Regions from separate parts of the Paraglaciecola sp. L3A3 genome, predicted to be linked through region 1. Evidence: predicted binding sites of a transcription regulator. Region 1 holds the regulator's gene; the other holds the start of a gene.
The links. The regulator FNR, encoded in region 1, switches genes on or off when oxygen is low (the NO sensors DNR and NnrR bind a similar motif). The targets are predictions, from matches to a motif close to TTGATCTAGATCAA.
Positions count from the first base shown of each region.

Region 2: GQR87_RS02595 (cytochrome ubiquinol oxidase subunit I) is a predicted target of FNR. The motif match lies at 8,127-8,140, and genes of this name have one in related genera.

Region 1 is NZ_CP047023.1:2,659,562-2,671,807, forward strand. It holds gene GQR87_RS11120 (sulfite exporter TauE/SafE family protein) at 1-89, shown strand, start outside; gene GQR87_RS11125 (alanine--glyoxylate aminotransferase family protein) at 94-1,329, shown strand; gene GQR87_RS11130 (allantoate amidohydrolase) at 1,345-2,595, shown strand; gene GQR87_RS11135 (triacylglycerol lipase) at 2,850-3,653, shown strand; gene GQR87_RS11140 (hypothetical protein) at 3,891-4,265, shown strand; gene GQR87_RS11145 (DUF2892 domain-containing protein) at 4,464-4,697, opposite strand; gene GQR87_RS11150 (OmpW family protein) at 5,105-5,761, shown strand; gene fnr (fumarate/nitrate reduction transcriptional regulator Fnr) at 5,857-6,600, opposite strand; gene GQR87_RS11160 (S9 family peptidase) at 6,769-8,823, opposite strand; gene GQR87_RS11165 (hypothetical protein) at 8,844-9,407, opposite strand; gene GQR87_RS11170 (energy transducer TonB) at 9,412-10,872, opposite strand; gene GQR87_RS11175 (hypothetical protein) at 11,167-11,454, shown strand; gene GQR87_RS11180 (hypothetical protein) at 11,558-12,246, opposite strand, start outside.
Region 2 is NZ_CP047023.1:611,499-623,744, reverse strand. It holds gene GQR87_RS02640 (DUF294 nucleotidyltransferase-like domain-containing protein) at 1-560, shown strand, start outside; gene GQR87_RS02635 (3'-5' exonuclease) at 561-1,259, shown strand; gene GQR87_RS02630 (chaperone modulator CbpM) at 1,266-1,580, opposite strand; gene GQR87_RS02625 (DnaJ C-terminal domain-containing protein) at 1,580-2,545, opposite strand; gene GQR87_RS02620 (DEAD/DEAH box helicase) at 2,736-3,920, shown strand; gene GQR87_RS02615 (hypothetical protein) at 4,033-4,215, opposite strand; gene GQR87_RS02610 (DUF6491 family protein) at 4,276-4,746, opposite strand; gene GQR87_RS02605 (catalase) at 4,857-6,377, opposite strand; gene GQR87_RS02600 (sigma-54-dependent Fis family transcriptional regulator) at 6,546-7,841, opposite strand; gene GQR87_RS02595 (cytochrome ubiquinol oxidase subunit I) at 8,226-9,812, shown strand; gene cydB (cytochrome d ubiquinol oxidase subunit II) at 9,823-10,977, shown strand; gene cydX (cytochrome bd-I oxidase subunit CydX) at 11,036-11,167, shown strand; gene cydD (thiol reductant ABC exporter subunit CydD) at 11,224-12,246, shown strand, end outside.

The sequences.
Region 1 (12,246 bases):
AACTAGACCAAAAACAATTAAAACGAGCTTTTGCTTTTGTTTTACTTATCACCAGTTCTCGCATGTTATATCAAGCAATAGGAGCTTAAAAAGATGTCCCATTCATTTATCGATGCATTAAATCCACCACAACGTTTGTTAATGGGCCCGGGTCCTATCAATGCAGATCCTAGGGTATTGCGCGCAATGTCAGCGCAACTAATTGGTCAATACGATCCGGCCATGACAGGTTTTATGAATGAAACTATGGCTCGTTATCGCCAGGTATTTAAGACCCAAAATCAATGGACCTTTTTAATTGATGGTACTTCAAGGGCTGGTATTGAGGCAGTGCTTATATCCGCACTGAGACCTGGTGATAAAGTACTAGTCCCCATTATGGGCAGATTTGGACATCTATTAGCAGAAATAGCAGAACGGGCGCAAGCTGAAGTTCATACAATCGAAGTACCTTGGGGGGAAGTATTTAAACCAGAACAAATTGAAGCAGCTATTAAACAAGTTCAACCTAAAATGTTAGCCATGGTGCAAGGTGACACTTCAACCACTATGAATCAACCTCTTGAACACATTGGCGATATATGTAAACAACATGATGTTTTGTTTTATTGCGACGCTACAGCGTCAATTTTAGGTAATACACTGTTAACTGATGAATGGGGTTTAGATGCGGTTTCTGTAGGTTTACAGAAATGTCTCGGCGGCCCTTCTGGCTCTGCACCTGTTACTTTTAGTGAAAAGTTTGTGCACTGGGTTCGTAGTCGTAAAAAAGTAGAAGCGGGTATTCGTACTGCAGCACACCAAGACGGAATTGAACCTATGATCCGTTCAAATTATTTTGATTTACCTATGATTATGGATTACTGGGGTGAAGAACGCCTCAATCATCATACTGAAGCAACCAGCATGCTGTATTGTGCATCTGAATGCGCCCGAATCGCTATTAATGAAGGTATAGATGAAGCAGTGGCTCGTCACGAATTACATGGCCAAGCTATGTTATTGGGTGTTCAAGCGCTAGGCTTAAAAGTCTTTGGCGACATCAGCAATAAAATGAACAATGTGGTGGGTGTCTATATCCCCGATGAAGTTGATGGCGACAAAGTACGCGGTCAAATGTTGACTGATTTTGGCATTGAAATAGGTACTTCTTTTGGCCCACTACATGGCAAAATTTGGCGCATAGGCACAATGGGTTACAACGCACGTAAATCAGCAGTGTTACAAACATTAGCCTGCCTAGATGCGTGTCTACATGCTAATCATTACAAAGGCCCTCAGGGCGAAGCCAGTGCTGCGGCACTTAATTTTTATGCTAGCCAAGCTTAGGTTGTAATTATAATCATGCACATACTTGAAGACTCAATTGCAGAAAAATATAGTCAGACAGCATTAGACCATTGTGATGAGTTAGCACAAGTGAGTGAATTAGATCAAGGCATATTAAGACAATATCTAACTAGCAAACACAAAGCCGGCCATCAACTCGTTGAAAAATGGATGCAACAAGATGGGTTGAGCACTTGGCAAGATCAAGCTGGTAATCAGTGGGGCCGTTTAGCTTGTAATAATCCTGATGCGCCCAGCTTAATACTTGGCTCCCATCTCGATACTGTGCCTAATGCTGGAGCCTACGATGGTATTTTAGGAGTATTACTCGCTTTAGAGTTGATAAAAGTGGCAAAAGCTAAAGGGTTAGAGTTTCCATTTCATATTGACTTAGTGGGTTTTGCTGATGAAGAAGGCACCCGTTTTGCCACAACTTTGATTGGTTCTCATGCCATAGCAGGAAAATTTAACAGTAAATGGTTAGAGGCTGTCGACAAGGACGGTATTACCATGGCCGAAGCCATGGAACAATTTGGTCTAAAACCTGATGAAGTAGTGAATGCTTATTTAAATCCCAAAAAGGTATTAGCCTATTGGGAAGTGCATATAGAACAAGGCCCGGTACTTGAAGCTCATGATATTCCATTAGGAGTAGTAACAGCTATTGCTGGTGCCAAACGGGCAGTCATTTCTTTTGCTGGACAAACGGGCCATGCGGGCACCTCCCCTATGAATCTGCGCAAAGATACTTTAGCCGCTGCTGCCGAACTCACCTTAGCTATAGAGGATATAGCCAAAAGTTGTACCCATCAAGAGGTGGCGACTGTTGGTAATATTAGCGCTAAACCTGGTGCCACTAATGTCATCGCAGGTTATTCTGAAATGACGCTAGATGCCAGAGCACAAGATAACGAACATCTAGAAATCTTAGTATCAAAAATTTTAGACAAAGCCAAACAAATTGCAGCCAAGCGTGATTTATTAATGACTTGGAAATGGACTCACCAAGCAGAAGCTGTGCAATGTGACAAAGGTATTCAAGCTAAACTTGCCTTAGCATGTGAAGCCAATAAGCAGCGCCCTTATTACCTACCCTCAGGTGCAGGCCACGATGCTATGGCTGTCGCTTCACTATGTCCTGTAGGAATGTTGTTTATTCGCAGTCCAAAAGGGATAAGTCATCACCCAGATGAATCAGTCATTCATGATGATGTAACACAAGCTTTGAAGGTGATGTATAGCGCATTATCGAGTTATAGTTTATAAAATAGTGTTTAAAAACAGTCGTTAGAAACGATGGAGTAGATTGAAGTAACAAATGAAAAATGCGGCTTTTTGAGTTGCGTTAAATCCAAACCATCTACTATGAAGTCGCTAACAAAGTTGTTAGCGACTTATACCTGCATCTAAAATATGTTCTTTGCATATATCCAAGTTTGTGAAAAAATGCGGAAAACACATGGTTTGGATTACAATAAGAGCTATCTAAATTTGAATAAGGCTAATACCAACTCTAATAAATGTTCACTCAGCAGGAATTTAATGGCATTGGTATTGGTATTGGTATTGGTATTGGTATTGGTATTGGTATTAAGTGCAAACTAATAACTTTACGGATTATTCATATCAAGTTAATCACACTAGTCTTTTTAATATGTTTTTCTTTCGGCACGCAAGCTTCATGTGTGGTTCTACTGCATGGTCTTGCTAGAAGCGCTAGTTCGATGGAGACTCTAGAGCAAGTTCTTGTGACTGAAGGTTTTTTACCTATCAATGAAGGTTACCCATCAAGAGAGGGATCTATCGAAATTCTAGCCGAGTTAGCGATAAAATCGGCTTTAGAAAAGTGCCCTAAAGATATGCAAGTCAATTTTGTTACTCACTCACTGGGTGGAATTTTAGTGCGCCAATATCTGAGTAAACACAAAATAACCAATTTAAATCGCGTCGTCATGCTTGGCCCACCAAATCAAGGAAGCGAAGTAGTAGATAAACTTAAAGATGTACCTGGTTTTCACTTTATCAATGGTGATGCTGGCATGCAGCTTGGTACAGGTGAGTTAAGCATTCCCAACACTTTAGGTAAAGCCAACTTTAACCTGGGAATTATTGCCGGCACAAGAAGCATAAATTTAATTTTATCATCCCTTATTCCCAGCACAGATGACGGCAAGGTTTCTATAGAAAGTACCAAGCTAGAAGGCATGAATGACCATATAACCATGCCAGTCACACACCCCTTTATGATGAAAAACAAAAACGTCATCACTCAGGTGATCAATTACTTGAAAAATGGCAGTTTTGAGCATGAAAGCCGCCAATAACAGCCCATTTTGTTCATCTGACAGTCGGTGTTTATTTTTTAAGCTTTATTTGACATATATGTACGCTCACGGTTTGCCAACTATTTGCCTTTGCCTTCGTGTTGATTTTCAGCATAAATATCCCACAATTTACGACAAAAGCATTTACCAAAGCTCAACAGTCCCTAGTATCTTTAATAATCTTAATCGGATATATATATCGACATCATTTATTGTTTTCAAGGAAGGGTTAATTAATTGAGAAATGCTTGGATTTGGAATATATTAAAAATCATTGCTTTACTAGTCTTTTTTTCACATCTATATTTTGAAATAGCATTAATTATCAAGATCTTTGTTGTCCCCTCTCTAGAAGCATCTGGTGAGCTGAAATATCACCAAGGTTTGAGTTTATTTGCTCCTGTTTTGTACTTGTTTGAAGGGGCTGGTAAATTACTGGCAAGTTTATCGCCTCTGGTAGATTTTATACGAGAGATCCTATTCGCTATTAATTCACTGGTATTAATCATAACGATAGTCGTCACGGGATTCGTTTTTCAAAATAAACTATGGGCGGGGCTAGCGGTTGTTTTATTAACTATCCCTTCGTTGATTTTTTGGTTTAGTCCGTAAACTCAGATATATGCTGATTTATCGTTAGCTCATATTTAAAATTTACCATCTATTTATTTAGCTATTCCATCTAGCTAGCAGAAAATATATTTCTGCTATCGCCTTATAGAAATATCAATAGTTAAGTCAGCCACCCTTTCAGCTATTTACAACTTCCTAGTACCAGCTTTATATCTGCTCCAGTCTGATCAGTCTGCATTATCTAGGATAATATTGAGTAATACCATGTCCCGCACCTGGGTATGTGTCTATCCCTAAAATTTTATAAACAAAACATAAACCAAAACTTGAAGAAATCCACATTAATGAGCCAATCACGACCATTGCGATTGTACCAGCTTGGGGTAAAAGGCCTTCTGCAGCGATAGATAAACAAATAATGGCTATAACTGAGCGAAGAGCTGTATCTAAAATACCAACATTCTGTTTCATAATAATGTCCTTTAAGGATTGTTAAGTTCGATTAGATTATAAATATAGGCTTGGCGAAGAATGTTGATTTAGATCAAAAGATCCGAGATTGAATAGAACTTTCTAGAGATGTTTAGCCAGTAATACTTTTTGGCTGAAGCTAAAGCTAAACATACGATTCTTAGTAGTGCCTAAAGAGAGAGGAATTTTCTACAAAAAAATACCCAGAATAATCTGGGCATTAAAACATAACTAAAAACACATAAACAAGGAACACACATTATTAAGAGCCTGCTTTTGTTTTAAAGTTCAATGAGGTCTCAATTTAATTTTTGATTCCGTTTAACTCGTTTGTTGAGCTAGATCAAGATCCTAATTATTTCATCCATTTACAATACACTCAGTTAAATAATTAAAGAGTGAGACAAATGAAAAATAAATTATGTACTTTAGCCTTATTGTTAAGCGGTATTACTTCAAGCTTATATGTTCATGCTTATGAAACAGCTGATTGGATTTTTAGAACGGGCGTTACTGCTGTTAATCCAGATGATTCAAGTGATAACGTTTTGGTCGGTGGCAGTGACTTAGGTATAGGTGTGAACGTAGATAGTAACGCACAATTAGGAATAAATATTGGTTATTTTATTAGCCCGAAAATAGCTTTAGAAATATTACTGGCGACACCATTTGAGCACGATATAGGCTTAAATACTGTCGGTGCATTAGGCTCTACTAAACACCTCCCCCCAACGATAAGTGTTAATTATTACTTAGCCAATGCCACTGCTAAATTTCAACCTTATATAGGGGCCGGAATAAACTACACAATATTTTTTGATGAAGAGTTCACGGCTGAAAATAAACAAGCTGGCTTTTCTGACCTGTCATTAGACGACTCAATTGGCCTATCGTTACAAGCAGGTTTAGATTACATGCTTGATGATGAATGGCATGTTAATGCGTCTGTTCGCTGGATAGATATCGGCACAGATGCTGAATTTACTTTAAACGATGAGCAAGGAAGTGTTGCAGTAGATATTGACCCATTTGTATATACTTTATCTTTAGGTTACCGCTTTTAGACGTTAGGCGTAACTAGATTAATAGCCTCTAGTTACGCTATCCCTTATGTTATCACCCCAATTTCATAAAGAATTATTATAACTTACAGAACCGATTACTCGGGGCCTTTGGCTAATTTTTGTAATGCAGCAATATCCAAAATTGACACCTCTTTCTGCTCAACTGCAATCAGCTCATTTTTTTGTAAACGAGAGAATATTCTACTGACTGTTTCTATAGTTAAACCGAGATAGTTGCCTAAATCTTTACGGCTCATTGGTAAAATAAAAGTACTCCCTGACAAGCCTCGTCGACTGTTGCGACTTGAAATACTCAGCAATAAAGACGCAATTCGTGATTCAGCATTTTGTTTGTTTAGCAAACCCACCATTTGTTGTTCTTGGGTAATTTCGCGGCTCATCAATTGTAAGAAATGGCGCTGTAAGCTGGGTAATTTAGTGCTTAATTCTTCTAATCTATTAAATGGTATTTTACACACTGAAGAGGTTTCTAAAGCTTGCACAGAATTACAGTGAAGGTCTGTACCCAAACCATCCATACCTAATATTTCACCAGGCAAATAAAAGCCAGTGATTTGTTCTGCGCCATTTTCAGTCACAAAATGTGTTTTTAGCGCTCCTGAACGAACCGCATAAACGGAAGTAAAAGGATCATTCACACGAAACAAATACTCACCTTTATTTAAAGGCTTACCGCGTTGAATAATATTATTTAGGCGGTCAATATCCTCAAAATGTAAACTGACCGGCATACAAATTGTGTTGAGTTTACAATTATCACAACTAACTTGTTTGTTATGGGGACATTGTTTTATGGAATTTTTTGTTTCTATCTGCATACTTTAAACTAACTATTTATCAATTATATACATTTAATGTTGAGCATTATACCACCCTTGATAGATTTTGATTCTTCTAATAGTCTTGGCCAGTCTTCCTGTGCTTTTATCTAGCCATTAGATAAAAGCACATATATTTAATCATTGCTGATGATAATTTGAGTCCTATTAATTACTCAGGGTTATCTTTGTTCTCTTTTTAAAATTAGCCGATTTATCTTTATATACGCCCGCTATATCTTTGTTGTCAAAACCATTGGCAATTAAATTAAATTCACGTACTTTTATTTGTACAGAATTATCACCTACAGGTGGCGAGAGTGACAGTTTCCGTCGAATAAAGTCATCAATATAAGCCAATTCATGTTTAGCACTTTTGGCATTGCCATTATGACCATGGCCTGCATATCTGTAATAAATATGCTCTACATCTTTATTCAACTTTTTTAATACATACTTGAATCTATTACTGTGTTCGAAACTAGCTCTAGTATCTAATTCTCCTGCGGTAATTAAAACTGGTACATTAATTTTTTCAGCTAAATATACAGGTGAATATTTTTTTAACTCTGGGCTTTCTTCCCCCACAACTTTCGACCATATTTTTTGCATGTATTCTGCTAATTTGGTATTCCTATCATTAAAAATTAAAGGTAAGTCAAACACACCGAATCGAGCAATCACACATGAATATGTATCGGGATGTAATATAGCTAACATAGCACTAGAATACCCCCCATAACTCGCACCAATTGCACAGGTTTGTTTAAATTTATACTTGTCATGAATAAATGTTACAGCGCTTGTGATATCTTTTTCTATCACTCTGCCCCACTGGCCTCTCCCACTATCTTTATATTCCTTACCAAAACCATCAGAGCCTCGATAATTTACTTGTAATACCGAATAGCCACGGCTAACCAGATACTGAACAGTAAAATTAAATCTTTTATGATCTCTAGGACCAATAGGACCACCATGAGGCATAACAAGTAAAACGTTATTGCTAATATTTTCAGGTGATTGTGTATAAAAAGCCTCTATTTTATGACCTTCATCACTTTTAATATCTAACACTTGGGTATCACTAAATTCATAAACAGAAAGTTGTGCATTCTGTTCTTTGAGTCGTGCTAATTCATTTAGCGTTTTGTCCCAAAGATAGTATTCACCTCTATTAGTGCTCGAAAACACTTTTATTACAGCTCTTTGTTCATTTGCACTCATTGAGCTAATGAAATATTGCTGTCCTTCGAATGTATTTTTAAATTGTTGATTCAAAGTTTGTCTATTATGATCAAAATATTCTGATCGCCACTCGCCCCCATCGTAATAACTAATGGATTCTATTTTGTCCCCTGATTGGTCAAAGTTTGCTGCGGTTACATCGTATCTAGCATGCTGATAAATTATGTCGCCAATTGTTTGGCTTGATAAATCGAATTCATGCAGTGATTTTAAATCCGAGTTTATATTGGTAATAACAGCTAGTTTTCCATTGGGTAAAAATCCAATAGGTTCAAAATCGTATTCATAAGGATCGAATTGAAATAACAATTGCCAATCATTATCTTGGTCAAGATACCAATAGGTTTTTTCAATATCATCCTTATCAAACTTTGAACTAAAACGAACCTGCCCTTTGGGATCCGTAAAATATTTTCGAGCCTTGGACTGTAAATATTTGAATTTATTTTGACCCCGAAAGTTTTCGCGTACTATGCCTTGTGTATGTGTTTTGTATATCTGTATTTTTTTATAATTTGAGGCATCTGGATAATAAACAAACCACACTTTATCTTGCTCGTTTGGCAAATAGTCTATTACATAACCACGTGCATGGATCCTAGATGTTTTAAAACTTAATCCATTAGAAGAAGTAGATAAATCGACCAACCACGAGACATAAGCATTTTTTTGTAGGGGTCTGTAAGTATTAAAAATAAAGGAATCTTGGTCCCCCCATTTTACTGACGATAATCTGTAGTCTGCCCCCTGTTTAGCTTGAAAAACATTCAGCAGTTGACCACTATCAATTTCAAAAACATTTAATTGCAGTCTATTTTTTTCATAACCAGTGGTGAGTAATAGATCACCTTTAGGATTCAATTCAATTTTATGAATAGTATCTTTACTAAGTAGCTCATCTAGTGATATTAAATTCTGAGCATACAAATGAAATGAAAATAAACCGGCAATAAGCAGTCCATAAACAGCTTTCATACATTCTTCCCTGAGTTAATTTAATGGTGAAATGTTGATGTTTTTAAAGTTCTAGAAAACCCAATAAAATCATCTTCTCCAGGCCCTTTATATACTATAGGGATTTTCGCTAATAGTTCTGGATGGCTTGATTCTAGATACTCAATGGCAAATGAAGATTTATTGGCTAACTCTAATTTAAAACACGTATCACACCACTTTACTTTTGATAAAAGTTCTAAGTTACCTACATAGTTAATAGTATTGGATTCAATATTAAATGACCAATCATGCTCTGAATTAGCCTCTATATCACCAAGTCCTGTTTTTACGCCACTAAACTTATAATAACCAATGGGGACTTTAGCTAAAATATAAGTATTTTCTTGCTTGGCATTATTAGGTGAATAACTTAAAGGTATTACACCTAATATATTTACCGTTTTAATGTATGCTTCTGACTGTACAGCGAACAATAAATATCCAGTCACAGAATTACTCTTTGTATTTGAACTACTGGCTCTATCCATAGGTGTTAATGAATGACTACAAGAGGTTGCTGTACAACAAATTAGCACACATATAAATATAAAGAATGACTTCATTACATTAACCTTTTAACTGCTTACGATAATTAGTCCAGTCTTCTGTATTCCATTCAAGATTAGATGCTTCTGCTATGGCTTCGTCCACATATTCCAACGCCTGTGGCTTATCTCCAATAAAGTGATAAGCCTTAGCTAACAAATAATATGTATGAGGGGTAGCTTGATTTTCATCTTCAATATCTTCTAGCCAATCAATAGCTTGAGTTGCTAATTGTTTATCCACACTATTATTGGCAAAACTTAACGCGACCAGTTTTTGTCTTGCTTTTAAATGATTATTTTTAGCAGATTTTTCTAACCAATATTTAGCTTTAACTAAATCCTGTTCCAAGTATGGAGACGGAGATTGATAAAGAATATCTCCTAGACGATATTCTGCTTCTAATAAACCATATTTAGCCGCTTTTAAAATCCATGCGATACCTGCATCTACTTCATCATTTTTATAAAGAAGGTACATACCATAATCATATTGAGCTTGACTATGACCTTCTTCTGCCGCGGCTAATAAAACAGGCTGAAAAGCTTCTAATTGTTGATCATCAAATAAATCATTGTATGCACGTAAAAAACAAGCATATTGATATTTGGCTGAAACACTATCTTTGGCTAAACGCCTCATTGATAATAATGTGTTATAAAGATGAGGATAGTTTTTTTTTAGATTTCGAACACCTTCATAATAAATATTTACATGTTTAAACATGCCATATTGTTCGACAAGTTTTCCATCTCGTTCCGCAGCTTTTAATTGTGAATTATCAATCGCTGCAACAAAACTTTTCTCAAATCTCCCCGTAGGCCATGAAAAAATTACTTCTGTGTCTTGTACCTTACCATCTGCTCTAGCGTCGAAAATAACTTCAACACGACCAGAATTACCATGAACCATAGTTTTATTTAAATTAGATAACCCAGAACGATTACTTCCTGAAGTATAATTTCGAATAGCCGAGTTAAGAACAGATTGATTATGTGCACGGGCTTTATTATCAGTAGTGATATGCAACTTACCACGCTTTAACATTTTCGCGCGTTTTTCATTTTTTTGTTCATCGATTTCTGTTGTTAAAATATTAGGAAAATATTTCTCTGTAACTACTTTTTTACCATATTTTGCAGCTAGTTCTTCAGCAATGGATGCGGCATGATCTTGGTCTGACTTTGACAGTTTTTGAAAAATTTGAGATGAAAGATCAAATGCTTGAGGGTAATCATACTCACTGGCTAAATAAAACCAGGCCATAGCTTTTTTATAATCGACATCACCAATTAGGCCTTTTAAATTTAGCACTCCTAAATTAAATTGAGCTTCTGGTTCACCTATACTTGCCGATTCCAGTAACTCAATATGTGCCTCTTTATAATTTTTAGCCGACAAAGCCTCATGGGCTTTAAACATGTTGGCATTAGATCCCCAACTTACTGATAAAAATATCGTAGTCAAAACTATTTTTTTCATTCATTTATCCCTAAATTATACAACTAAATCAATTATTAAATGCGATGTTGTAATAAAGTTACAATCTTATCTTACAAAAAATTCACTAATCTAAACATAAAGTTAACACAACTTCTGTCAACATTTAAGGTTATTTTATTTCACCACTGTTAAGATAAAATAAAGAGACTTGAGTTTTATAAATCACCAAAGGCGGTAATATCGGATTTTAGTGATCGATTATTCTAAACAATTATTTCGCCAACACCTGTTATCCGCTACTTTGTTGGTTTAACTATATGCCAAGGAGGCATTGTGAAAATTCAAATTAAAAGTATTTCTAGTCACCAAACCAGTAAAGTCATGTCATTTATGCTGGCTTTGTTTATTTTGCCTTTCGCTATTATGGGCATTTTAGGCTTTTTATTTACCTTAGGCTCTGACAATGACCGTGCAGGTTATCCGTTTTTAATCTTTATATTTGCTCCCATATTATATGGCGTGATGGGCTATGTTTTTAATCGTTTTTTCTGTTTTATTTATAATGTCATTGCCAAACGTTTTGGTGGTATCGAATTTATCACAGAAGAACAAGAACAATAAAAAGTCAAAGTACCAATCCTCGCTAGATCTATATAAGTAGCGAGAATTACTTCTTTTATAAAATATTATTTTGCCCTTTTTGTACGTACAATAATGGCAAAATTTACTTGTTATTTATTTTTGCAAATCCTATTAATAATTCACCATTGGTAGTTTTACCTAACATTTTTCCTGCAAAATTATCTGCTGTAAAACCATGGGAATTAGCATCAAACTCAATCACTAAGTCACTGCCATGTTTACTCGTTCTCAATACTTTACTACCTCGTCCATAATCAACTTCTTCGGGAGCCCCAAAACGTAAAGAATTAAAATCAATATCCTGATGAGCATCAAAATCAGCTTCAGATCGAATTAACACATGGATCACTTGAGTGCTGTTATCGATTGTCTGTTCATTGAGTATTGTTAAGCGGCGATGCACAATTAGCGGTAAAATAATGTTTTTAGAGCTGTGTTTATCTTTGGCTAAGTCATCGGCTTTAGGTACATCTATGGCTGCTAAAGACAAATGTGTAGCTCGACCATATTGATCCGTTAACACATGAGGCCTTTCCAGTTTATACCAATAAGTACGAGTACCGTCTTCATACACAGTACTATTTGGTGTGTATGCCGTACCTGGATTAAATTTCCAATGGATACCATCTGCTGAACGTAAATAAATAGCGCGGTAGTCTAAAAACGCATTGATAATCATATGGTACTGTACTTCGTCTTTCCACAGCACAGGATCTTCATAATTAGAATGACGGTATGCTTTAGGGATAATTTTATTGTGTTGTAATGGGC
Region 2 (12,246 bases), 2.0 Mb from region 1:
ACGAACCCACACCAGAAGCGATTTTGAACTGTAATATATTTCTCGACGTAAGAGCAGTTGCGGGTAATCGACATTTGCTAACTCAATTACATCAAGCCCGGGCTCCGCTGCTAAAACAATCTCGTTTTATTGCAGAATTAACTAGGCATGCCTGCGATTCCAATGTGCCTTTGTCGCTGTTTCAAAAATTTGTCTACAAAAAAGGCTTAGCCAAAAAAGATTGTATCGACTTAAAACACAGTGGAATTGCGGCTATTAACAACATTGTCAGAGTTTATTCGCTTATCAATAGCCTGACTGTACCCTCAATTCCTTCCCGTTTAGAATGTTTACTCGAGCAAGGTGTATTAACCAGTAAAGACGTAAAAAATTTACGCGATATATGGTTAATGCTGAATAGGTTACGCTGGCGTCATCAAACCCAAAATAAAGTCACTGATAACAATGTTTCTATGGCAGATTTGTCATCAATAGAAAAGTATCAGCTTAAAGAAGCTTTTCGGGTTATCCGCCAAACACAACAATCTGCCTTGCTCAAGTTTGCCGGGGGGTTAAGTTAAATGGCGAGTAAAGCCAAATTAATATGGCAAAAATTTAATCGCTGGCTGCGCCTTCAACCGCATATCCCTGAACAATGGCAAAAAATGCAATTAGCCGATATGCCTTTTTTGTGCATAGATTTAGAGCTCAACTCAATGAAAACGGCCGACGCACAGATAGTGTCTATCGGCTGGATTGAGGGCAAGAATAATCAAATTAAATTAGACTCATGTTTTTATCAGCTGGTATCGACTAAAGCCCCGCTAAATCAAAGCCCTGTATTCCATGGTTTAACCGCTGATGATGTAGCTCAAGGTGAGTCAGTACAAACAGTTCTTGAAAAACTTAAAACTTATGCCCAGAGTCATATATGGGTGTTTCATTGTACTAATCTTGATATGACTATTTTGCGTAGGGTTTATAATGAATTAGGCATATCTTTACCGACAATAGTGACAGTAGATACATTAACATTCGGCCTATATCAGTTAACCCGTCATAAACACCCACCTCCACCTAATGCCGTGGTATTACCCGTATGTAGAGCACGTTATAACTTGCCTGCGGTGCCCGCACATAACGCATTAGATGATGCCATGGCAACTTTGGAGTTACTTTTTGCGCAAATCCAAAAGTTTTCTTCCGGTCATCCACAAACATTAGAAAATTTACTTATCACCAAAGCTGTACGTGTTTATTCAGATAAAGATAAGATTTAACTTACATCAACTTTTAAATCGACTTAGATGCTGTTTTAACATCTTGTTTTCTGCAATTAACTCGTCACGCTCATCTAGTAATTGCAAAACTAAGGGAATGGCCGACCAATCTAACGATAGGTCATGTTGAATACGGGCAGCCTTTTTCACTAAGGTCACTGTGGCTACAGTAAATTGCCATTCGGTTACATGCTCACCTGTAAGCGGAATAGCAATACTGTGTTCCACCAGCTCATACAAGATGCCTTCATTAATATCGCTACTCAAACATAGTTCTTGACTGGTAAGTATATTATCTTGTTGTGACACAATAATTTGCATTACGAGTTACTCCAATTACTACGAGGATCAAAGTTCGCTTTTTCGGCCAACTCAGCCCAAAGCTTTTGACTGGCATCATCATTCGATGCAGGGTTAACAATTTTTATCACCGCAAATAAATCGCCCTTGGATTTTTTACTAACTAAGCCTTTACCTTTAAGGCGTAACTTTTGTCCTGACTGGCTGTTAGCAGGAATAGTCAGTTGAATTTTACCTGTTAGAGTCGGTAAATTAATTTTTGCACCTAAAGCGGCTTCCCAGGGCGCTAAAGGCACCACTATGCTCAAGTTATGCCCTTCGACATCAAATAATGGATGAGGCACCAAACGAATTTGCAAATACAAATCACCATTTGGACCATTGGCTGAACCTAATCCGCCCTGCCCTTTAAGGCGAATACGTTCACCATTAACTGAACCTGCTGGTATTTTAACTTTAAGAGATTTTTTCTGCTCAGTTACACGACCACTGCTGTCCCGCTGAGGTAACATAAACTCTATAGGTTTAACCGTATCCACTAAGGTTTCTTCAAGAAATACTGGGAATTCTATTTCCACATCTTGTCCTTTTTGCGCATGAGGAGCGCCAGATCGACTTTGTTCGAATCCGCCACGGCCACGGCCAAACATTGAATTAATAAAATCAGCAAATTCCTTATCTGTTTGGGGGTCACTCTGATGCTGATAATGACTTTGAGCAGAACCATTGTTGCTAGCATAATTGTTTTGCTGTTGACGCGCCCTGCTCTGTTGATGACGACGTAATTCATCATATTTAGCACGTTCTTCTTTGTTGTGAAGCACCTCGTAAGCTTCACCTATGTCTTTAAACTTCTCTTCGGCTTGAGGCTCTTTACTCACATCAGGGTGAAATTTTCGAGCTAACTTCTTATAAGCAACCTTTACCGCTTTGTCGTCTGCATCAGGCGATACACCTAGTACTGCGTAATAATCTTTAAATTTCATCGGCAATCCAAAAGTTCCAAACTAACCAGTACCCAGCATACTCCTTTATGGACAATTATTTTCTATTTAAGCAACAAAAAAATATATTTATCGATTGAGAAAAGACAGTCAACAAATAGATAACTGCTATACTCCGCTTCCTATTTATTGCAATTTATTACCATTTTTTGCTATCTGCCTGAGTCCTTACATGTCATTTTCATCACTTACACTATGCGAACCACTACTAAACGCCTTAGCTGATTTAGATTATTCGAGCCCCACTGCCATTCAAGAACGTGCCATCCCTGCGATATTATCTGGCAGCGACATTATCGCAGCAGCACAAACAGGCACAGGTAAAACCGCTAGTTTTGTGTTACCTATTCTACAGTTACTCAATACTGACTGTAAGTTAAGGGGTAAACGTATTCGCGCACTGATTCTGGTGCCAACCAGAGAGTTAGCAGTACAAGTTGAAAAAAGCATTACTGACTACGGGCGATATTTACCCCTGACATCAATGGCAATGTATGGCGGCACCAAGATATCTGAACAAAAAGAGCGCTTATTTGAAGGTGTCGATATTCTGGTTTCTACCCCGGGTAGATTGCTGGATATGGCCCACCAAAGAGCATTACATTTCGACGAACTTGAAATCTTGGTTTTAGACGAAGCCGATAGGATGTTGGATATGGGCTTTATTACCGACATCAATAAAATTATTGAACGTTTGCCTGAAGACCGTCAAAACTTATTATTTTCAGCCACTATTTCCAATGACGTACGCGCTCTAGCAAAACGTTCTATCTACAATCCAGTTGAAATATTCATTAAACAAGATAAAGAATCTGCAGCCAAAATAGAGCAGTGGTTAGTCACGGTTGATAAAGGCAATAAATCAGCATTGTTGAGCCATCTCATTAAGGAACAAGAATGGGATCAAGCTCTTATATTTATTGAAACCAAACAAGGTGCCGCTAAGTTAGTTAGCCAATTAGAAAAACGCGGGATCCCAACCGAAAGCATTCATGGCGACAGAACCCAAGCCATGCGCGAACAGATCCTAGCCGACTTTAAGTCTGGTCATATCAAATTTTTAGTAGCAACAGGCGTAGCTGCTCGTGGTCTTGATATTCAAAATTTGTCACGAGTGGTAAATTACGATTTGCCCGATCAAGTTGAAGATTATATTCATCGTATCGGCAGAACAGGCCGCGCAGGAGCCAGCGGTGAAGCCATTTCGTTTGTCGCCAAAGACAACTTTAGAAACTTATGTGCTATCGAAAGCCGCCTTGGCCACGTTATTACCAGAAAAACTTTCGAAGGTTTTGATGTGAAGAAAACAGTACCCGTTTCTATCTTGAATTATGTACCGAAAAATAAACGTAAGTAGGTATTTTTGCCGCAGAAAATAAAAATTTCAGCTACTCCGAATTTGGAAGTTGAGATTGGCCACAGATCATTAAGGAAATGTGCTTTATCCACTCAAATTTGTTGAGCCAGCTTTATTGCTTTTTCTTTGATTTAAAATATGTGTAAACAAACAACAAGATAAAGGAAAAAAATCCTACAAACAGCGGACGATAAAAATCATATTCAGACTCTGTATTCATAATCCAATGATACAAACCTGTACCAATGGTTATGCCAATAGCCATATTTATACTATCTATTAAGTTTTTTTTCATCTTTCAAACTTCCATGTATTTAGTACAATTTATAAGAATCACACCTGTTAGCTAATTAACTTACTCAGTAGTTTTATTTTTAGCAGTCTGTTCTTCGGCTTCTTTTCTCAAATCCTGACGAATAGTTTTGGCCTTTTCGAAAGTAGCAAACGCATCTTCTCGTGACTCAAATTCAAAAATACTTTTGATGGGACAAGATTCATCAGAGGTTAAAATTTTATCGCGGCCACCACCACATAATTCTGAAAAATTTCCTTTAAAACCTGCGGCAAAGCTTGTTAATAAAGAATCACAGCGAAACAAAGTGGTGATTAAATAGTATTGATTTCTGGGACTGACACTGACACTAATAACGTCATCATCTAAGGTGCCATAACCACGAATATCATTTTGTCGCACACAAGCCCTGCCGTCTTGGGTGGTTTCAGTTTTTAATAATTCATCATAATTAGGCAGATCAACATATAAGCTTGAACAGGAAACCAGACTGAAAAATGCAATTACTACTGTAGAAAATTTAAATATATTCACGCTTTTACTCCGAAGAAACTAATTCAATTATAAAATGAGGGCTCCCTATAAGCATACAATAAACCTATAGATAATGAGGCAAGTCCCAAATCTATAGGCTTTCTACAGTTTTATAAACAACCAGGTAAATCTCTAGCAGGATCAGTTTCACGTGCTTTAATAGCATCTTCAACGGTTACACCAAGCGCTTTGGCAATACCTTCGCCGTATGCAGGGTCGCATTGATAGCAGTTACGAATATGACGATATTGAATAAAATCTAACGCCCCACCAATTTGTCCAGCTGTGTTATCAAACAATGCTTGTTTTTGCTCATCACTCATCAAGTTAAACAGGGCACGTGGTTGGCTGAAATAGTCACTATCATCTTCACGGAAATCATAATGCTTAGCTTCACCATTAATTTTTAGAGGAGGCTCAGCAAATTGTGATTGTTCTTGCCACTGTGCAAAACTATTTGGCTCATAATGCGGTTTACCGCCGTAGTTGCCATCAACCCGTCCTTCACCATCACGGGCATTACTATTGACCGGGCAACGTGGCTTATTCACAGGTACCTGAGTATGATTAACGCCAACACGATAACGCTGTGCATCTGTGTAGTTGATTAAACGAGCCTGTAACATTCTATCTGGCGAGACACTGATACCTGGAACTAAATTACTTGGAGCAAAAGCCGCCTGCTCTACATCAGCAAAGTAATTTTCAGGATTTTTATTCAGTTCAAATTCACCGACTTCTATCAGTGGATAATCCCCTTTTGGCCACACTTTGGTTAAATCAAATGGGTGGTAAGGTACTTTTTCAGCTTCAATTTCTGGCATGATTTGTACAAATAATTTCCACTTAGGAAAATCACCATTTTCAATACTTTCATATAAATCTTTTTGATTGCTTTCACGATCCATAGCAACCACTTCTGCCGCTTCAGCATCGGTTAAATTTTTAATACCTTGTTGAGTACGAAAATGGAATTTCACCCAAAATCGTTCATCGTTGTCATTCCAAAAACTATAAGTATGAGAGCCAAAGCCATGCATGTGTCTAAAAGAAGCAGGGATCCCACGATCACTCATCACCACTGTGACTTGATGTAAAGCCTCTGGCAATAGTGTCCAATAATCCCAATTATTAGTTGCTGAACGCATATTAGTGCGTGGATCACGCTTAACGGCTTTGTTTAAATCAGGAAATTTAAGGGCATCCCGAATAAAGAATACAGGTGTGTTATTTCCCACTAAATCCCAAATACCTTGCTCGGTATAAAATTTCAAAGCAAATCCACGAATGTCTCGTTCTGCATCAGCCGCACCACGCTCACCAGCTACCGTACTGAAACGAGCAAACATTTCGGTCTTTTTACCTACTTCACTAAAAATATTGGCACAAGTATATTGACTAATATCATGGGTCACAGTAAATGTACCAAAGGCACCAGAACCTTTAGCATGCATTCGACGTTCAGGAATAACTTCACGTACAAAATTAGCTAGTTTTTCGTTTAACCAAACATCTTGCGCCAACAGAGGTCCTCGCTTACCTGCTGTCATACTATTTTGATTATCAGCAACAGGTGCGCCGTTATTCATGGTTAATTTGCTTGCTTCATATGGACATTTTTTATCACTCATTAAATTTCTCCTATTTAAGAATTAACACATTTAGGCATGATTGATTAAACACTACTCCTTTTGAATTATAGAGTATAGGGTGAATATTATTACTCAAAAAAAGTTAGCTAATTAATTATCGTAAGAAATACCTTGAATGAAAGTTCAAATATAAAATAAACACCATTTCTAATTAAAATCTTGCGTATTGAGCTGATGTTTTTGTAGTTTTCTATATAAGGTTCTCACACTGATTTCTAAATGCTCAGCGATAACTTTAGGTTGATTTCCATATTCAGTCAGTAATTTAATGATGTATTGTTTTTCGTTAGAGATAAGATTATCAGAGTGATCCTGTGGCGTATTTAAAGCTAGGATTTTTTCAGGTAAGTGCTCAGTGGTTATCCATTCATCATCACTTAATAAGGCACTTCTTTGCACTATGTTTTTAAGTTCACGTACATTGCCTGGAAAATGATAACGGGATAATAGATTTAGCGCCTCGTCGGTAAATTTTTTCGATGCAAATTCGCTTTTTAATAATAGATGTTCAGCTAATAGTGGAATATCAGCTTGCCTTTCTTTTAGCGTGGGTAAACGAATGGGAAAAGCATCGATTCGATAATATAAATCTTCTCTAAATTCACCTTGATCAACCATTTTTTCTAAATTTTTATGACTTGCGCAAACCAGCCTAAAATTCGCTTTTTGTTTTTCAACACTACCTACTCTTCGATAATGTCCAGTTTCTAGCAAACGCAATAATTTCACTTGTAAATTGAGTGGAATATCACCAATTTCATCTAAAAATAAGGTGCCTCCGTTAGCCATACAAACTAAGCCTTTTTTACTGGTGCTTGCCCCTGTAAATGCCCCTTTCTCATGACCAAATAATTCAGATTCAAATAAGGCTTCGTTTAACCCAGTACATTCAACCTCTATAAACGGTTTACTCGACCTTTTACTAACTTGATGTATAGATAAAGCCGCCAATTCTTTACCTGTGCCAGTTTCACCTTGTAACAATATACTGATGTCACTTTTGGCGCTGCGAGAAATCATTTGTAGCAGATATTGAAAGGGTTGACTTTTACCTATTAACTTTCGGTCACTACTATAACTACTGGCAAAATCAATTTTTTCGAGTATTTCTAAAAAGCCTATGGTTATTCCATCGTTATTTGTCACTGGTTTCATTAAGATATTGCAATAAGCGTCACCAGAATCAGTTTTGTGAATATGCAGTGCGGAGCTATTTTTATTGGTTTCTTTACATGCAGATAGAGGACACAATTCACCATTTTGATCACAAGGTTTAGTCGAATTATGTGACACCTCATGACATTTACTTTGTCCTAATAAAACAGGGTGAGAATAAGTATCACGATAAGCTTGATTTACCGCTTCAATGGCGTAATTTGGAGTAATGAAAATAGCTGGCTTTTCAATAGCTTCAATAATTGCTTGGATTGTTTGATGGACCATTCTATTTCATTTAATCATTATAATTGCCATAAATGACACACTATAACGACACTTATGTCATAGGTAAAAGTTATTTCTTCATTATCATTCCTCAAAAAAATAATTTACCTTTATTTTCAATAGCTTATAAAAAAACAAATAGATGGCCTTTATATTGCAAATACTATTTTTAAGATAGTCAGTACTAAGATAAGTATCCAACTATAAACAAAACCTTGGGAAGGTTAGTTCATTTTTTAGCTGATTTTAAAAAGTGAGCTAAAGTTCAAGTTAGCTGTAAAAACATTGATTTATATCAATTATTAACTAGAAAAAAATCAACACTCACACAACCCAGAGTAAAATATTTTTTAACATCAAAGCGTAATAACGAGAGCAATTAGTATGATCAATGAAACCTTAGTAGAGCTATCTCGGTGGCAATTTGCTGTTACCGCGCTATTCCATTTTTTGTTTGTTCCTTTAACACTCGGCTTAACATGGATTTTATTTATCATGGAATCCGTTTATGTGATGACGGGTCGCGAGATTTATCGGGACATGACCAAATTCTGGGGCAAATTGTTCGGCATAAACTTTGCCATCGGGGTCGCTACAGGCTTAACCATGGAGTTTGAGTTTGGTACCAACTGGTCGTATTACTCCCATTATGTGGGCGATGTTTTTGGTGCGCCCTTAGCCATTGAAGGGTTGATGGCCTTTTTTCTTGAATCTACCTTTGTCGGCATGTTCTTTTTAGGTTGGGATCGACTAAGCAAGCGCCAGCATTTAATGGGCACTTTCTTGATGGCCTTGGGCACTAACTTGTCAGCTTTATGGATATTAATTGCCAATGGTTGGATGCAAAACCCAATTGGCAGTGAATTCAATTACATGACTATGCGTATGGAGTTAGTCAGCTTTAGCGAAATCATTTTTAACCCTGTTGCTCAAGTCAAATTTATCCACACGGTCGCAGCAGGATATGTTGCCGGTTCAATGTTTGTATTGAGTATTAGTAGTTACTATTTACTAAAAGGTAGAGATATAGCCTTTGCTAAAAGGTCTTTTTCAGTCGCCGCGGGCTTTGGTTTAGCCTCAATTCTGTCGGTTATTATGCTAGGTGATGAATCGGGTTATGAAACCGGAGAAGTACAAAAAGTAAAACTCGCCGCAATTGAAGCTGAATATCATACTGAGCCTGCCCCTGCTGCCTTTACCTTAGTGGGTTTGCCAAATGACGAAACCATGGAAACCGATTACGCAGTAAAAATACCTTATGCTTTAGGTATTATAGCCACGCGCTCTTTAGATGAAGAAGTCACTGGCTTATATGATCTACAAAAAGCCCATGAACCACGCATCCGTAATGGCATGATCGCTTATGAATATTTAGAAAAGTTACGTAACGGTGAAGAAACACCTGAAAACATTGCTCGATTTAATCAAACCAAACAAGACCTAGGTTATGGACTGTTACTAAAACGCTATACCAATAATGTGGTCGATGCTACAGAAGAACAGATACAACAAGCGGTGAAAGACTCCACTCCAGCTGTCGCCCCTCTTTTTTGGGCATTTAGGATTATGGTAGGCGCGGGTGTTTTAATGTTATTGCTCTTTGTTTTAGCATTTTACTTTAACGCTCGCCGAGAAATAGAACAAAAACCTTGGTTACTCAAAGCCCTTTTATTCGCTTTGCCGTTACCTTGGATAGCCATAGAAACAGGTTGGTTTGTGGCTGAGTTTGGCCGTCAACCTTGGGCTATTAGTGAAGTGTTACCGACCTTTTTGTCTACTTCAGACTTAGCCGTTGGAGATGTATTGTTTTCTCTTATTGCCTTTATTCTTGTGTATACCATTCTATTTATTATTGAGATGTATTTAATGATTAAATTTGCTCGATTAGGCCCTAGTTCATTACATACTGGTCGTTATCACTTTGAACAAGAACCAGAGTTAGTACCTGGTCTTCGCAGCCAACATTCTTAAGGGGAATAGTATGTTCGATTACGAAACATTAAAATTAATCTGGTGGGGGCTTATCGGCTTTCTGTTTATTGGTTTTGCGATAACCGACGGCATGGATATGGGTGTAGGCGGCTTGCTACCATTTGTTGCCAAAAAAGATGTAGAAAGGCGTGTGGTGATTAATACAGTGGGTGCCCACTGGGATGGTAACCAAGTGTGGTTAATTACCGCAGGGGCATCTCTTTTTGCCGCTTGGCCACTGGTTTATGCCACTGCCTTTAGCGGTTTTTATTTTGCCATGATGTTGACCCTATTTAGTTTATTTTTACGGCCACTGGCCTTCGATTACCGCAGTAAAATTGAGTCAGATAAATGGCGTACTAATTGGGATAAAGCTTTATTTGTAGGTTCTTTAGTGCCCCCTTTAGTATTTGGCGTGGCTTTTGGCAATTTATTACAAGGTGTACCTTTTGGTTTCGATTCATTAATGCGTGTGACCTATACAGGGTCATTCTTTGCTTTATTCACGCCTTTCACTCTATTAACTGGAGTAATAAGCGTATGTATGGTGTTGCTGCATGGATCGACTTGGTTAGTATTAAGAACCGATGCTGATATCGCTCAACGCTCAGCCACTATCGGCCGTATTGTTGCCCTTGTATTAGCTATTGCTTTTGCCCTTGCTGGTGTGGTGGTTTGGCAAAGTATTGATGGCTATTCAGTTGTCAGTGCTATAGACACTATGGGTCAAGCCCAACCCACCACTAAAGAAGTCAGTACTGGTTCTGGTGTGTGGTTAACTAACTTTTTAGCCACCCCAATATTATGGTTAGTACCACTTATAGGCATATTGATGCCTCTAGTTGTGAGTTATTTACTGGCTATAAAAAATAAAAGTACATCAATCAAAACAATGTCTTTGATAGCTAGTTCGTCAACCATTGCCAGCATCATTTTAACCGCTGGTATTGCTATGTTCCCATTTGTGATGCCATCCAGTAGCCACCCCAATCATAGTTTGCTGATGTGGGATACAGTATCTAGCGAAGGCACACTAGGCTTAATGTTAATGGTCGTAGCCGTTTTTACACCTATCATTTTAGGCTACACAATATGGTGTTATAAAAAGATGTGGCGCACTGTGACTATTGATGAAATTGAACAAAATAATCATTCAGCATATTAGTTAACCTGAGCTCGGGATAAGCCGAGTTCAGATTAGTAAAAAATTAGAGGAAAAAACCATGTGGTATTTCAGTTGGATTTTAGGCGTTTTACTTGCGGTATCTTTAGGCATTATTAACGTTATGTGGTACGAAATGGAACAACATGTAGACAATATTGCTGATGACCAAAATAATGACGGGCAGTCATAAAGCAGCATGAGTGACTTTAACAATATGAGCCAGTATGCAGTACAAAGAAGCCCTCAATGGACAAGGTAACTGCGCAAACTGAACAACATAAAAAGCAGGTTAATCACTGGCTCAAGTCACAAAAAAAACATTCCCAGGGTAAGTTAAGTCGTGCCATTGCCCTAGGATCATTCAATGGTTTATTGATGATCTTACAAACCTCAATACTTGCCTACCTGATTGATTTGGTGATTTTCTCTAGTAATGGAGATAACAGTCATAACATCAAAAATATCAGCATTGCTTTAGTGATTGTGATCCTTTGCCGGACCGTATTAGGCTATTTCAGCGAGTGCTATAGCCGCCGCGGAGCAATGTTGATTAAAGCTAATATTCGCTCACGATTACTGGAACGTTTATGTAGCCTTGGCCCAGCCTATACTCAAAACCAAGGAGCCGCCAAATTAAGTGGTTTACTTGATCAAGGTATAGATTCATTAGAAGATTATTTTGCTGGCTATCTACCCGTTGTAGCCTATTGCGCGGTGATACCTTTGGCTATTCTGGTTGCGGTATTTCCTATCGATTGGCAATCAGGGTTAATTTTATTATTCACTGCGCCTATGGTGCCCTTTTTTATGATTTTAATTGGTCATAAAGCACAGCGACTTAATCAACAGCATTGGGCCAAATTACAGCGAATGAGCTGTCATTTTCTGGATATTATTCAAGGTTTAACTCAGCTTAAAATATTCAATGCTTCCCGTAGAGAAATCGCTGCGGTCAAAAAAATTAGTGATGACTATGGTGATGAAACCATGGGGATCTTAAAAATAGCCTTTCTTTCCTCATTTGTTTTAGAGTTTCTCGCCTCGGTTGCTATCGCATTAGTAGCTGTGGTTTTAGGTTTTCGCTTGTATTATGGCGATGTGGATTACATTCTGGCTCTATGGGTATTACTCCTCGCTCCTGAGTTTTATTTACCTTTTAGACAACTGGGCAGCCAATATCACGCCAAAATGGCAGGGGTGGCCGCTGCCGAAGACTTAGTCGATTTGGTTAATCAAACTGCAACCAATCAACAGGATACAAGCCCCTTT